Regions from separate parts of the Paenibacillus sp. FSL K6-2441 genome, predicted to be linked through region 1. Evidence: riboswitches for the same ligand, from Rfam matches in the RefSeq annotation. Region 1 holds a riboswitch; the other holds the start of a gene.
The links. Region 1 has a riboswitch for thiamine pyrophosphate ahead of tenA (thiaminase II). Riboswitches for the same ligand answer to the same signal wherever they lie in the genome.

Region 1 (5,703 bases):
GCCCGCAGCTTCAGCACCGTACTGCGACTGATGGAGATGTTCCCGGAATACGTGTTCCTGCAAACGCAGCCGCAGCTATACGAATATCTGAAGCAGGATTACCCGGAGCTCTATGAACAGATCAAGGAACGGGTCAAAGAAGGACGCTGGGAAGCGGCCGGCGGCATGTGGCTGGAGGCGGACTGCAATTTGACGAGCGGGGAATCGCTGGTGCGGCAGCTGCTGTATGGGACGCGGTTTTTGCGCGAGGAATTTGGCCAGGAATGCACCTATCTGTGGCTGCCGGACGTCTTTGGCTACAGCTGGGCCTTGCCGCAGATTTTACGCAAGTCGGGTATTCACACGTTCATGACAACAAAAATCAGCTGGAACCAGTACAACCGCATGCCGCATGATACGTTTTGGTGGCGCGGCATCGACGGCAGTGAGGTGCTGACCCACTTCATCACCACGCCGCAGGACGGAAATTTCTGGTGGTACACCTACAACGGGCAGATCGAGGCGTCCAGCGTGCAAGGCATCTGGGAGGCTTACCGCGATAAAGAAGTGAACAAGGAACTCTTGCTCTCTTACGGATACGGCGATGGCGGCGGCGGCGTAAACCGCGAGCACTTGGAGCTGCGTCGGCGCCTCGACGAGATGCCGGGTCTGCCGCGTGTGACGACCGGAAGGGCGGACGATTTTTTTGCGAAGCTGCATGAGACAGTGGAAGCAGCGGATCGTTACGTCCATACGTGGGACGGCGAGTTGTACCTGGAGTACCACCGGGGAACCTATACCAGCCAGGCGTACAATAAAAAAATGAACCGGAAGCTGGAGCTGCTGTCCCGGGACGCCGAATGGCTGCTTAGCTTGCAGGCGTTGCTTGCGGGCTGCGGAAACTGGGAGGCCTATCCGAAGGCCAAGCTGGACGAAAGCTGGAAAACGATCCTGCGCAACCAGTTCCACGACATCATCCCGGGCTCGTCCATTCCAGAGGTATACCGCGACTCCAAGGAGGAGTATGCCCAAGCTGAATCGCTGCTGGAGTCGTGCCGGGAGCAGGCCATTCAAGCCTTGACGAGCGATGCGGGGGATACGTATACCGTGTGGAATCCGTCCTCTTGGCCGTTTACCGGACTGGTTGCCTTGGAAGGTCAAGACACAGACACGGGAACACAGTGGATTCAAGCGGATGGGCAAGAACTGCAATCCGAATTCGACGGGACGACCGTGTGGGTACGCGTGGAGAACGTGCCGCCGCTTGGCTTTGTAACGATCCAACGTAAGAAGGACGGGCAAGCAAATAACGCGGTGACAAGCGAACCGTTTAAAGCGCGGCCAAACGGGATTGAAACTCCGATTTATAACATTGAGTGGAACGACCGCGGGCAGCTGATCTCCATCTTCGACCGCGTCGCTGGCCGTGAAGTGCTGGCTTCCGGCGAACAGGGCAACGTGCTGCAGGTGTTTGAGGATAAGCCCAAAATGTTTGAGGCTTGGGACATCGATGTGTTCTATCAGGAGAAGCAGCGCGAGGTTGAGCAACTCCAAGAATGCAAGGTCGTTACCGGTACGCTGCGGGCTGTCGTCACATTTACCTGGACGTACATGAGCTCGACGATTCGCCAGCAGATGATTCTGTATGCCGATAACCGGCGGATCGATTTCCGGACTTGGGTGGATTGGCAGGAACGTCAGCAGCTGCTGAAGGTTGCTTTTCCAGTGGACATTCGGGCGACGGAAGCGACTTACGACATTCAGTATGGCAATGTGAAGCGCCCAACGCATTGGAACACGTCGTGGGATTTCGCCCGCTTCGAAACGGTCGGGCATCAATGGGTGGATTTGTCGGAGCGCGGCTATGGGGTTAGTCTGCTGAATGATTGCAAGTACGGGCATGACATTAAGGATCATGTGATACGCCTGTCGCTGCTGAAATCGGCAACGTACCCAGACCCGCAGGCGGATCGCGGCGAGCATGAATTTACGTATGCGCTGTATCCGCATGAGGGGGATTGGTCCGAAGGCGGTACCGTGCAGGCGGCAGCGCTCCTGAATCAACCGGTATACGCTACGCCAGGTACGGCTCATACTCCGTCGTTCTCCTTGCTTCAAACGAGCGGCAGTGCGGATGTCGTCATCGATGCGGTGAAAAAAGCGGAAGACGACGATAGCGTGATCGTCCGTTTCCATGAATATAAGGGCGGCCGGGGCCGCGTCCGGTTACACGTCGGAGTGCCCGTGGCGTCCTGGCAGGAAACCGACCTGATGGAACGTCCGGCCGGAGAGCTGTCCTCCGCAGATACGATTGAGCTGACAGTGACGCCTTATGAAATCAAGACGATTCGTCTTCAGTTGAAATAAAGATGGGCGAAACGGGCGCCTCCTCAGTTGTCGGAAGTGGGGGCGCCTGTTAGCGTTTCAATATCGTTGGAACCATAGAAAAATAAAACCACCAGAATAATGATCACAATCAATTCGGAAAAACCTTCGCCGTCAAATTGACCCATGTGGCAAACCCCCGTAATCGTAATTAAGTTCAAAGCGTACAATCTCCATTTGGCGTCCGCTGAAATGAACAGGCATTTGGAGCAACTCCGGCTTACGACAACGAACGCCAGCATTAGGAGGAACTGTCCGCTTTTTTCTTCATGGCATTAATGATGTCGTTGATGGTGAGATCCCCGTTTTCATTGAGGAAATTCAGCAGTTTATCGGCGTTCGCGTCGCTGCTGATCGTTTTGTACTCGCCAACCAAGGAGACGAACATGGTCGCGTTTCGGTATAACTGGACGGAATCCACGCGTAGTTTGCCGGAGAGCAGCAGCGCAGCTACGGTGTATTCCGGGGTTTTAGGCCGGAAGCCGCCTTTTTTGCCGTTTTTCTTGCTGGAAGACGAGGACTTGTTCTTTCCGGCTGAGTTCATGGCTTTACCTTCCTTAACTTGATGGAGTCCAGTTGCTTGTCATGGGGAACAGGTCGAACCGATCCCGAAATCGATCCTAAATCGATTCCTAGGAGTGCCCTGTTATTTATGCTATGCAACCGCGCGGGGTTGGTGTAGACGAAGAGACGCAAACGATCCACCTATTCCACCATCTGGACGGGATTGACAATCCAGGCAGGGACCGGTAGAGTAATAATTGAATTGCATAGGAAATCCACTAGGGGCGCCGTCATCGGCTGAGACAAGAGATCATCTTGGACCCTTTGAACCTGATCTAGTTCATACTAGCGTAGGAAAGTGGAGCCGGCCCCAAGTGACATGCGCTTAGGCTGCCATGAGTATATCGGTATGCCTAGGGTTCATCCAGCCGCTCCCTCTACGGAGCGGCTTTTTTGCGTGCTCTGGCAGCTCGGTTTGCCGTTGTCCTCTCAGAGGATTTCCTTGCCAAAATTTGTGGAGGTGGAGAAGTTGGGATTTTCTCAAGAGTTGCGTAGGAAGGCGGACGGAATTTATCAAGCGATATTTGATCATCCCTTTGTCAGAGGTATTGCGGAAGGCCGGTTACAGAAAGAACAGCTCATTCATTACGTCAAGCAAGATTTTGAGTATCTGAATGCTTACATGCGAATTTACGGGATCGCGATTTCCAAGTGCCAGACCCGCGAGGAGATTGCGTTGTTCAATCAACAGATCGATTTCATTTTAAACAGTGAGATTCATCCGCATCACAATTTTTGCCGGGTGGCCGGGGTGAAATTTGAAGATTTGCAAGGCTTTCCGCTAGCCCCTTCGGCTCATCATTATATCCGTCATATGCTGACGGTGGCCCACGAAGGAAGTTTGGGAGAAATATACGCCGTGCTCCTGCCTTGTCCGTGGACTTATCTGGAGATTGGCAAGAAGCTGTTGGAGGAAGTGCAGCCGACGCCGGAGCATCCGTACTATGAGTGGATCACTTTTTACGGTCAACGGGCAGGAGGCGTCACAGAGAAGTTCATGCGGGCGTTGGACCAATGGGCGGAAACCGCCAATGCGGCGGAGCGTCAACGCATGACCGAGCATTTTTTGCAGAGCTGCCAGCTCGAATATCTCTTCTGGGATATGGCGTATCGGTTGGAAGATTGGCCGGTTGCGGTGCCGGTGCTTCAGCTGTAACTCCGCGCCGATTCGCTATCCATCCATGCCCAAAGCCAAATGATCGAAAGAGAGGTTGAACTTATATGAGTTTGCTGGAAAAAGAGCTATCCGAAGTGCTGCAAAAGGTGCAAAATACGAAACCGCTCGTTCATAACATCACGAACGTGGTTGTCACGAATTTTACGGCGAACGGCTTGTACGCGCTTGGCGCGTCGCCGGTCATGGCGTATGCGCCGGAGGAGGTGGCCGATATGGCCAAGATCGCCGGCGCGCTTGTCCTTAACATCGGCACGTTGTCGACGCCGCAGGTGGAGGCGATGATCCTTGCCGGCCAGTCGGCGAACGCCCACGGCGTGCCGGTGCTGCTTGACCCGGTGGGCGCGGGAGCTACCGCCTTCCGGACCGAGTCGGCGCTGAGCATCCTGCGCGAGGTGAAGGTGTCGCTCGTGCGCGGCAACGCGGCGGAGATCGCCCATCTCGTCGGGGAATCCCGCGAGATCAAGGGCGTCGACGCCGGCGACACCGCGAGCGCCGAGGCGGCCGAGCTCGCGGTGCGGGCCGCGCGGGCGCTGAACACGGTCGTGGCGATCACCGGCCGTGAAGATGTCATCACCGACGGGCTGCAGTGCCGGATCGTGAGCGGCGGCGACGCGCTGCTCACCCAGGTGACCGGCACGGGCTGCCTGCTGACGTCGGTGTTGGGGGCTTTCGCCGCGGTGGAGCGCGATCTGCTGCTGGCCGGCACCGCCGGGCTGGCGTTCTATGGCGCTGCCGCGTCCCGTGCCGCCGAGCGGACGGCTTCGGCCGGCCCGGGCAGCTTCCAGATCGCGTTCCTCGACGAGCTGGCGAAGCTGCACCCGCACTCGCTCAAAGGGCACGCGGCAGTGCGTGAATTTCAGGCGACCGGAGCCGGCGGATGGTGGGTCGGATGAGCCAGATCGCTAGAGCCTTAACGATTGCCGGGTCGGACAGCGGCGGCGGGGCTGGCATCCAGGCCGACCTGAAAACGTTCCAGGAGCTGGGTGTATTCGGGATGTCGGCGATCACCGCCGTGACGGTTCAGAACACGCTGGGCGTGTCCAACGTCTATCCGCTGCCTCCGGAAGCTGCGGCAGAGCAAATCGATGCGGTTGGCTCCGACCTCGGCGTAGATGCGCTAAAGACCGGAATGCTGTTCAGCGCCGAAATCATTGGGGCGGTGGCCGCGCAAATCCGCGCGTTCGGCTGGAACCGGGTCGTTGTCGACCCGGTGATGATCGCCAAAGGCGGAGCTTCCTTGCTCCAGACGGAAGCGGTGCAGGCGTTGCGCTCGCAGCTGCTGCCGCTGGCGTACATCGTAACGCCGAACCTTCCCGAAGCGGAGGTGCTGTCCGGCCTGTCCATCCGCAGCATGGAGGACCGCCGCGAGGCAGCAAAACGGATCTGTGCTTACGGGGCGCAGCAGGTCGTCATCAAAGGAGGGCATGATGCCGCTGCCGGCGAGCAGGTCGTGGATTTGTATTATGACGGCGCGACCTTCAGCGAACTGGTGGAGCGGCGGATCCCTACGTCACAAACGCACGGCACAGGCTGCACGTTCTCGGCCGCTTTGACGGCAGAGCTTGCTAAAGGAACACCGGCCTTCGAGGCGGTGCGAA
Region 2 (5,703 bases), 510 kb from region 1:
CTGAACGGTGAAGTTACTAAAACTGACCCCGTCCTCGCTTTCTAATACGATCCTAAGGAGCTGCCCCGCATTTATCTTCTGCCATGGAGTAGCAAATGACGTATTCCTATGCTCATGAATGAAGTCTTCGTGCATTTTTTTCTCATCTTCATTAAAGATGCTCTTAAGAACTTCCGGATGATCCACTTCAAAGCAAGCCACAATCCGATCAAATTTAACCTGAGCGTCGTTTCTAAGTTCCTCAAAGTTCGAAACGGGGATCTTCTTGGCTGAGTAGGTTTGAATAAGGAAATTCTCAACTTCTTGAAGAGAAGACTTCGTTGATTTATTTGGGGGGAGTTTGTTCATAGAGATCGGCTCCTAAACTCAATTTAAAAAAATGAATGCTCTTCAACGCGGTTCCAAGTATACTAATGTTAAAGGGTAACCCATAGGGAGGGATTACAGTGAATATGTGGGAGAAACAAGAGAAAGAAAAGTTTAAAGAGTATCAACGTAAGCCTTTCATCAATTTTGCGGATTCGATGAATCGTGCTGAAATCGGAGATTGGGACGCTTTAGCAAAAGGCGGCTTTTGGACCACTCTCGTCATCATCGTAGGACTCCTTCTTTTCTTCTCCTTTAGATTCTAACAGGCCAAAAACTGCTAGTGCACTCCTTTTTTACTGTATAAAAACAATCCTTGAAACAATTTCCGATACTTAACGTATTGTGTTTTAAGGTTAGTAATGGGAGTCTTTTTATTTTTATTTGTCCTTCTTGCTTTACTAAATATCTTTTTCCCGCGAATCTCTTGGTATATGAGCTATGGCTGGAAGAGGGCTCTGATCCACTAAAAGCCTTTGATTTTCATCAATCTCATCCAGCAACCCTTCTTTTTCATACTAGCGGATGTAGAGTCCGCCCCAGCGGGTTCACGGTTGCTTGGTGCCGGCGACGAAGGCATTCAGCTTCGCGAAATCGCTGCTGTCATCGGGCGGCAATTAAACGTGCCTGTGGTCAGCATCACACCGGAAGAGGCTGATGCCCATTTCGGTTTTCTTGGTGCCATCAGGACACTATTTTGCTTAAAAAAGCAGGGATGCCCCAGAAGCCTTTAACGGCTCTTGGGACATCCCCTTTCTACCTGTTCGTTAGAAAATCGTAGGCACCATACCCACGTTACGATATTTTAAGCTCCGCTTTCGTCTGGAAACGACCCCGCTCCTTAATCGGAAGCGGTAATCCCAGCTTCTGCAGCTCAGCGTATATCCAATCCGCGTGGTACTCATAGACGGTTTCGATCTTGTACTGCTGCTCTTCACTACGGTTTCCTACCTCTGCTGAGTCGCTCCGTTCATGATCGGCCTCGACCAGCAACAGTCGATGCTCGGCAAGCAGCTGCTGCAAAATCACCAAATGCTCATAGATATGGCGATAGGATTCAATTTCTTTGCCGATGTGCTCCATCGATTCGCTGAGATCTCGAGTCAGATGGAATTCCTCTTTGCAAAGCTGATAATATTTCTCCAGGCAACTTAGCTCCGCACGAAAACTCTCCAAATCGACGACTTCCCGGCACGTCGTGATCTGCCCGAATAAATCGGCCATCCGCTTAGCGACGGCTTTCCGCGCCTTTTCCAAATCGGCCTCATGCTTAGGGGGGAAGACGACCAAATTGACGATCACAGCAACAGCAATACCAACCAGTGTGTCCGTGATCCGGTTAATCCCATAAAAAATCGGACTTTCACCCGGCTGAAGATTTAACATAATGGCTAAAAAAACGATACACCCGATGGATATCGACTTATTCCATTTCAGCAAATTGCAGACATAGATCACGACGATGACGCCTAACGCGCAATACACCGCGTTCCCAGGCTCAATCATGGCGAAACCTGCACCCACGATCGCCCCAACAAACGTCCCCATCGTCCGATGTTTCCCGGCCGTAAATGAGTTGGTGACCGAATTTTCCATGGAAATGATCGTTGCGATCGCGGCGTAAAAAGGATACTCCAGGCGCAATAACGCTGCAACGATCACACACAAACAGATGGCTAGCCCTGTCTTGAGATTGCGTAAACCAATCGTCCATTTCAATCTCATCACTCCCCAATCAAGCTCCGACCGTATTATAGAGGATGTTTTTAATTCGCTTCAATTTAATTAAACATCACAAAACGGCTATTTTTGCGATAAATCGTGACATTTTCATGAAAACTTCTTGGAAACGGCTTAAAGCAGGCAGCTTAACACCAATCCAATTCAACGGTTGTAATTATCTGGATCCCCGTGTATAGTAAACATGACAATTCTAAATCGATCGACACTAGGGGAGCCGCAAGGCTGAGATGAATCGAAAGATTCGGACCCTTTGAACCTGAACGGGTTAAGACCTGCGTAGGGAAGTGGAGAGTAAAGCATACATGAACCGGAAAATAGGTCTATTTAGGCTTATACATTCTGTTGCTGAACTTAGCCCCCTCCTTACGGAGGGGGCTTTTTTGCATTGGATTTCTAACCTGAGAGGGGATGAATATGACGAGCCAAAAATTAACGCTAACCGCACCCGAACTGCATCTGATCTCCATCTCTCCCATCCACGTATCCGAACTGCTCAGGGTATCCCTCAAGGCCCTTCCCTACTTGGATTACATTCATGTGCGGGATAAGCAGCTCACCGCGAAAGGTCAGCTGGAGATCATTCAACAAATGTTCGAATCAGGCATTCCGCTGAACAAAATTGTCGTGAACGATCGGCTGGACGTGGCCTTGGCCGCGCGGGCAGTGAATGTCCACTTAGCCGGCCATAGTCTTCCGGTGGACTCCGCTCGTCCGTTAGCCAGCGGGATGCGCTTGGGCAGGTCGGTTCATTCGGTGGAAGAAACAGTGCAGGCCGCCGTAGATGGAGCGGATTATTGCCTGTTCGGACATGTGTACGATACCTCCAGCAAACCCGGACTTCCCGGCAGAGGGCTGGCGGCATTAACTGCTACGGCGAAGGCTTGCCCGGTTCCGATGATCGCCATTGGAGGCATCCGACCGGATCAAGCGGGAGAGATCATCCGCTGCGGCGCTCAAGGGATTGCCGTCATGACAAGGTTGTTTCATGCACCGGACCCGGCAGAAGAAGCCCAAGCTTACCGCAAGGCGATGCAAGCAGCTTGGCTGGAAAGGAGGTGAACCACGTGCAGGTTCGTCTGAATGGGAAAGAGACGACGATCAACGAAAGCTGTGTCACACTGGCCGATTTATTAGCAGAGCCCCCATGGAAGGACCGAAAGCTGTTGGTTGAACTAAACGGTACAGTTGTACGAAAGGAAGACTATGACGTGACCCCGTTATCGGATGGGGATCGTATTGAGCTAGTCCATTTTGTTGGGGGAGGTTGATCCTATGCAGGACTTATTCCATATAGGCGGCAAGGCGTTGTCCAGCCGTCTCTTTATCGGTACTGGCAAATATAACCGCAACACCTTAATTCCCGAAGTGATCGAACGTTCAGGAGCAGAAGTCATCACTGTCGCTTTAAGAAGAGTGAATCCCGATTGGGAGGAGGAAAATCTGCTGCATCATATTCCTCCACATATGACGCTGCTGCCGAACACTTCCGGTGCCCGCAACGCAGAAGAAGCAATCCGCATCGCAAGGCTGGCCAGAGCGGCGGATATGGGCAATTGGATTAAACTGGAGGTCATCCAGGATCAACGTTATTTGCTGCCAGACAACGTGGAAACCATTAAAGCAACCGAGGTATTGGCCGCAGAAGGGTTCGTTGTCCTTCCTTATATGAGCCCGGATTTGTCGGCTGCTCTCCGGCTAAGGGATGCAGGAGCCGCTGCCGTCATGCCGCTCGGTTCACCGATTGGCAGTAACCGCGGTCTGCGGACGAAGGAACTGATTCAGATCCTGATCGAGGAAGCAGGCCTGCCGGTGATCGTTGACGCCGGCATCGGTAAGCCGTCTGAGGCGGCGGAAGCGATGGAAATGGGAGCGGCGGCGGTCCTCTTGAACACAGCGATTGCGACCGCCCGTGATCCGCTGGGGATGGCCGAAGCGTTCCGCGCAGCCGTAGTGGCCGGCAGACTAGCTCATTTGGCCGGGCTGGGACCGGTGGAGCAAAACGCGGTAGCCTCTTCCCCGCTAACCGGATTTCTGGATGAAGTGGAGGCCTAAGGGATGAGCTTCTATGACAAAATCCAATCCTGGGAAGGCTTCCCCTTTCCACAGCGGCTTCAAGGTTACAGCGATGCAGATGTAAGGCGGGCGCTTAGCAAGCCTAAGCTTGATGCGGAGGATCTGCTAGCCTTGCTGTCACCAGCGGCTGATCGACATTTGGAGGAGATGGCCCAACGGGCACAGCAGATCACCCAAAGCCAGTTCGGGAACGTAATCCAATTGTTTACCCCGATGTATGTGTCCGATTATTGTGTGAACCACTGTGAGTATTGCAGCTTTAGTTCGATCTATGATTTTCCGCGAAAAAAATTAGACATGCAAGAGGTCGAACGGGAAGCTGAAGCGATTGCGGCAACCGGGATCCGTCATATCCTGCTGTTAACCGGTGAATCCCGCAAAGATTCCCCGGTCGAATACTTAAGAGACTGCGTGAAGGTGCTGCGCAATTATTTTTCATCCATCGGCATTGAGGTGAACCCGCTGTCTGTCTCCGAATATCAGGAGCTAGCTGCGGCAGGCGTAGACAGCCTGACGGTATTCCAAGAGGTCTACCACCGGGAAACCTATGCCAAGCTCCATATCAAAGGCCCCAAGCGCAATTATCGAAATCGGCTGGATGCCCCGGAACGCGGATGTGCTGCAGGTTACCGGGCCGTGAATATCGGGGCATTACTTGGCTTGTACGATTGGAGACAGGAAGCCTTCTTTGCCGCCATGCACGCGGATTATTTGCAAACCAAGTATCCAGGTTGTGAGATCAGCTTATCGATTCCGCGCTTCCGCCCTTTTCTCGGAGATTACGAACCGGATGCCCAGGTGACCGATCGGGCTTTGGTACAGGTGATGCTCGTCTACCGTCTCTTTCTGCCGCGGGCCGGGATCACCTTATCCAGCCGGGAGCCTGCCCGATTACGCGACAGGCTGGTTCACCTTGGCGTTACCAAGATGTCAGCCGGCGTATCCACGGCAGTTGGGGGCCATTCCCAAGGCGGAGGCACCCCGCAGTTTCAAATATCCGATGAGCGTAGCGTAGCCGAAATCCGGGAAATGCTCTATCAAAACGGACTGCAGCCTGTGTTTAAAGACTGGGATATCTTAGTCCCAACTGAAAGCTAGGGCGAACATCAATCGAGCCGGACCCTCCCTAATATCTAGGGAAATGTCCGGCTCATCTACTTATCCTATCAATGGAATAATGAAACGATCCATTCTGTCAGCGGTTTCCACATCTTTGGGTATTCCTGGTTGATCAAAGCCCTCACCTGTTCGGCCTGAACGTGGGTAAATTCGCCGTCTGGGATCGCCATTGAATAAGTTCCGCGTACAGCATCACCAATGGCGATGTGCCCGCTGGCATAACCTCCGACGGCAATCCTCGATGCGATCGCTAGGCCGCCAAAGGAATACACGCCCACGGCGAATCCGCCAAAAGCCAACACACCAACAGCGGCCCCTCCAGCTGCGATGAAACCGGCCGCAAAGCCGCCCAACGCCAGAATCAAGGCTAAGGCAATCGCAGCCAGACTTATCACCCCCGCC

Region 2: it holds a riboswitch for thiamine pyrophosphate, as region 1 does, so the genes downstream of both, NSQ80_RS14530 (thiamine phosphate synthase) here and tenA (thiaminase II) in region 1, are expected to answer to the same signal.

The regions. Positions count from the first base shown of each region.
Region 1 is NZ_CP150174.1:2,646,661-2,652,363, reverse strand. It holds gene NSQ80_RS12085 (alpha-mannosidase) at 1-2,346, shown strand, start outside; gene NSQ80_RS12080 (hypothetical protein) at 2,370-2,492, opposite strand; gene NSQ80_RS12075 (hypothetical protein) at 2,606-2,908, opposite strand; TPP riboswitch at 3,139-3,242, shown strand; gene tenA (thiaminase II) at 3,398-4,084, shown strand; gene thiM (hydroxyethylthiazole kinase) at 4,150-4,998, shown strand; gene thiD (bifunctional hydroxymethylpyrimidine kinase/phosphomethylpyrimidine kinase) at 4,995-5,703, shown strand, end outside.
Region 2 is NZ_CP150174.1:3,158,294-3,163,996, forward strand. It holds gene NSQ80_RS14510 (hypothetical protein) at 1-348, opposite strand, end outside; gene NSQ80_RS14515 (hypothetical protein) at 447-632, shown strand; partial or broken gene NSQ80_RS14520 (3-beta hydroxysteroid dehydrogenase) at 879-1,052, shown strand; gene NSQ80_RS14525 (aromatic acid exporter family protein) at 1,162-2,085, opposite strand; TPP riboswitch at 2,307-2,409, shown strand; gene NSQ80_RS14530 (thiamine phosphate synthase) at 2,524-3,168, shown strand; gene thiS (sulfur carrier protein ThiS) at 3,174-3,377, shown strand; gene NSQ80_RS14540 (thiazole synthase) at 3,382-4,161, shown strand; gene thiH (2-iminoacetate synthase ThiH) at 4,165-5,280, shown strand; gene NSQ80_RS14550 (helix-turn-helix transcriptional regulator) at 5,349-5,703, opposite strand, start outside.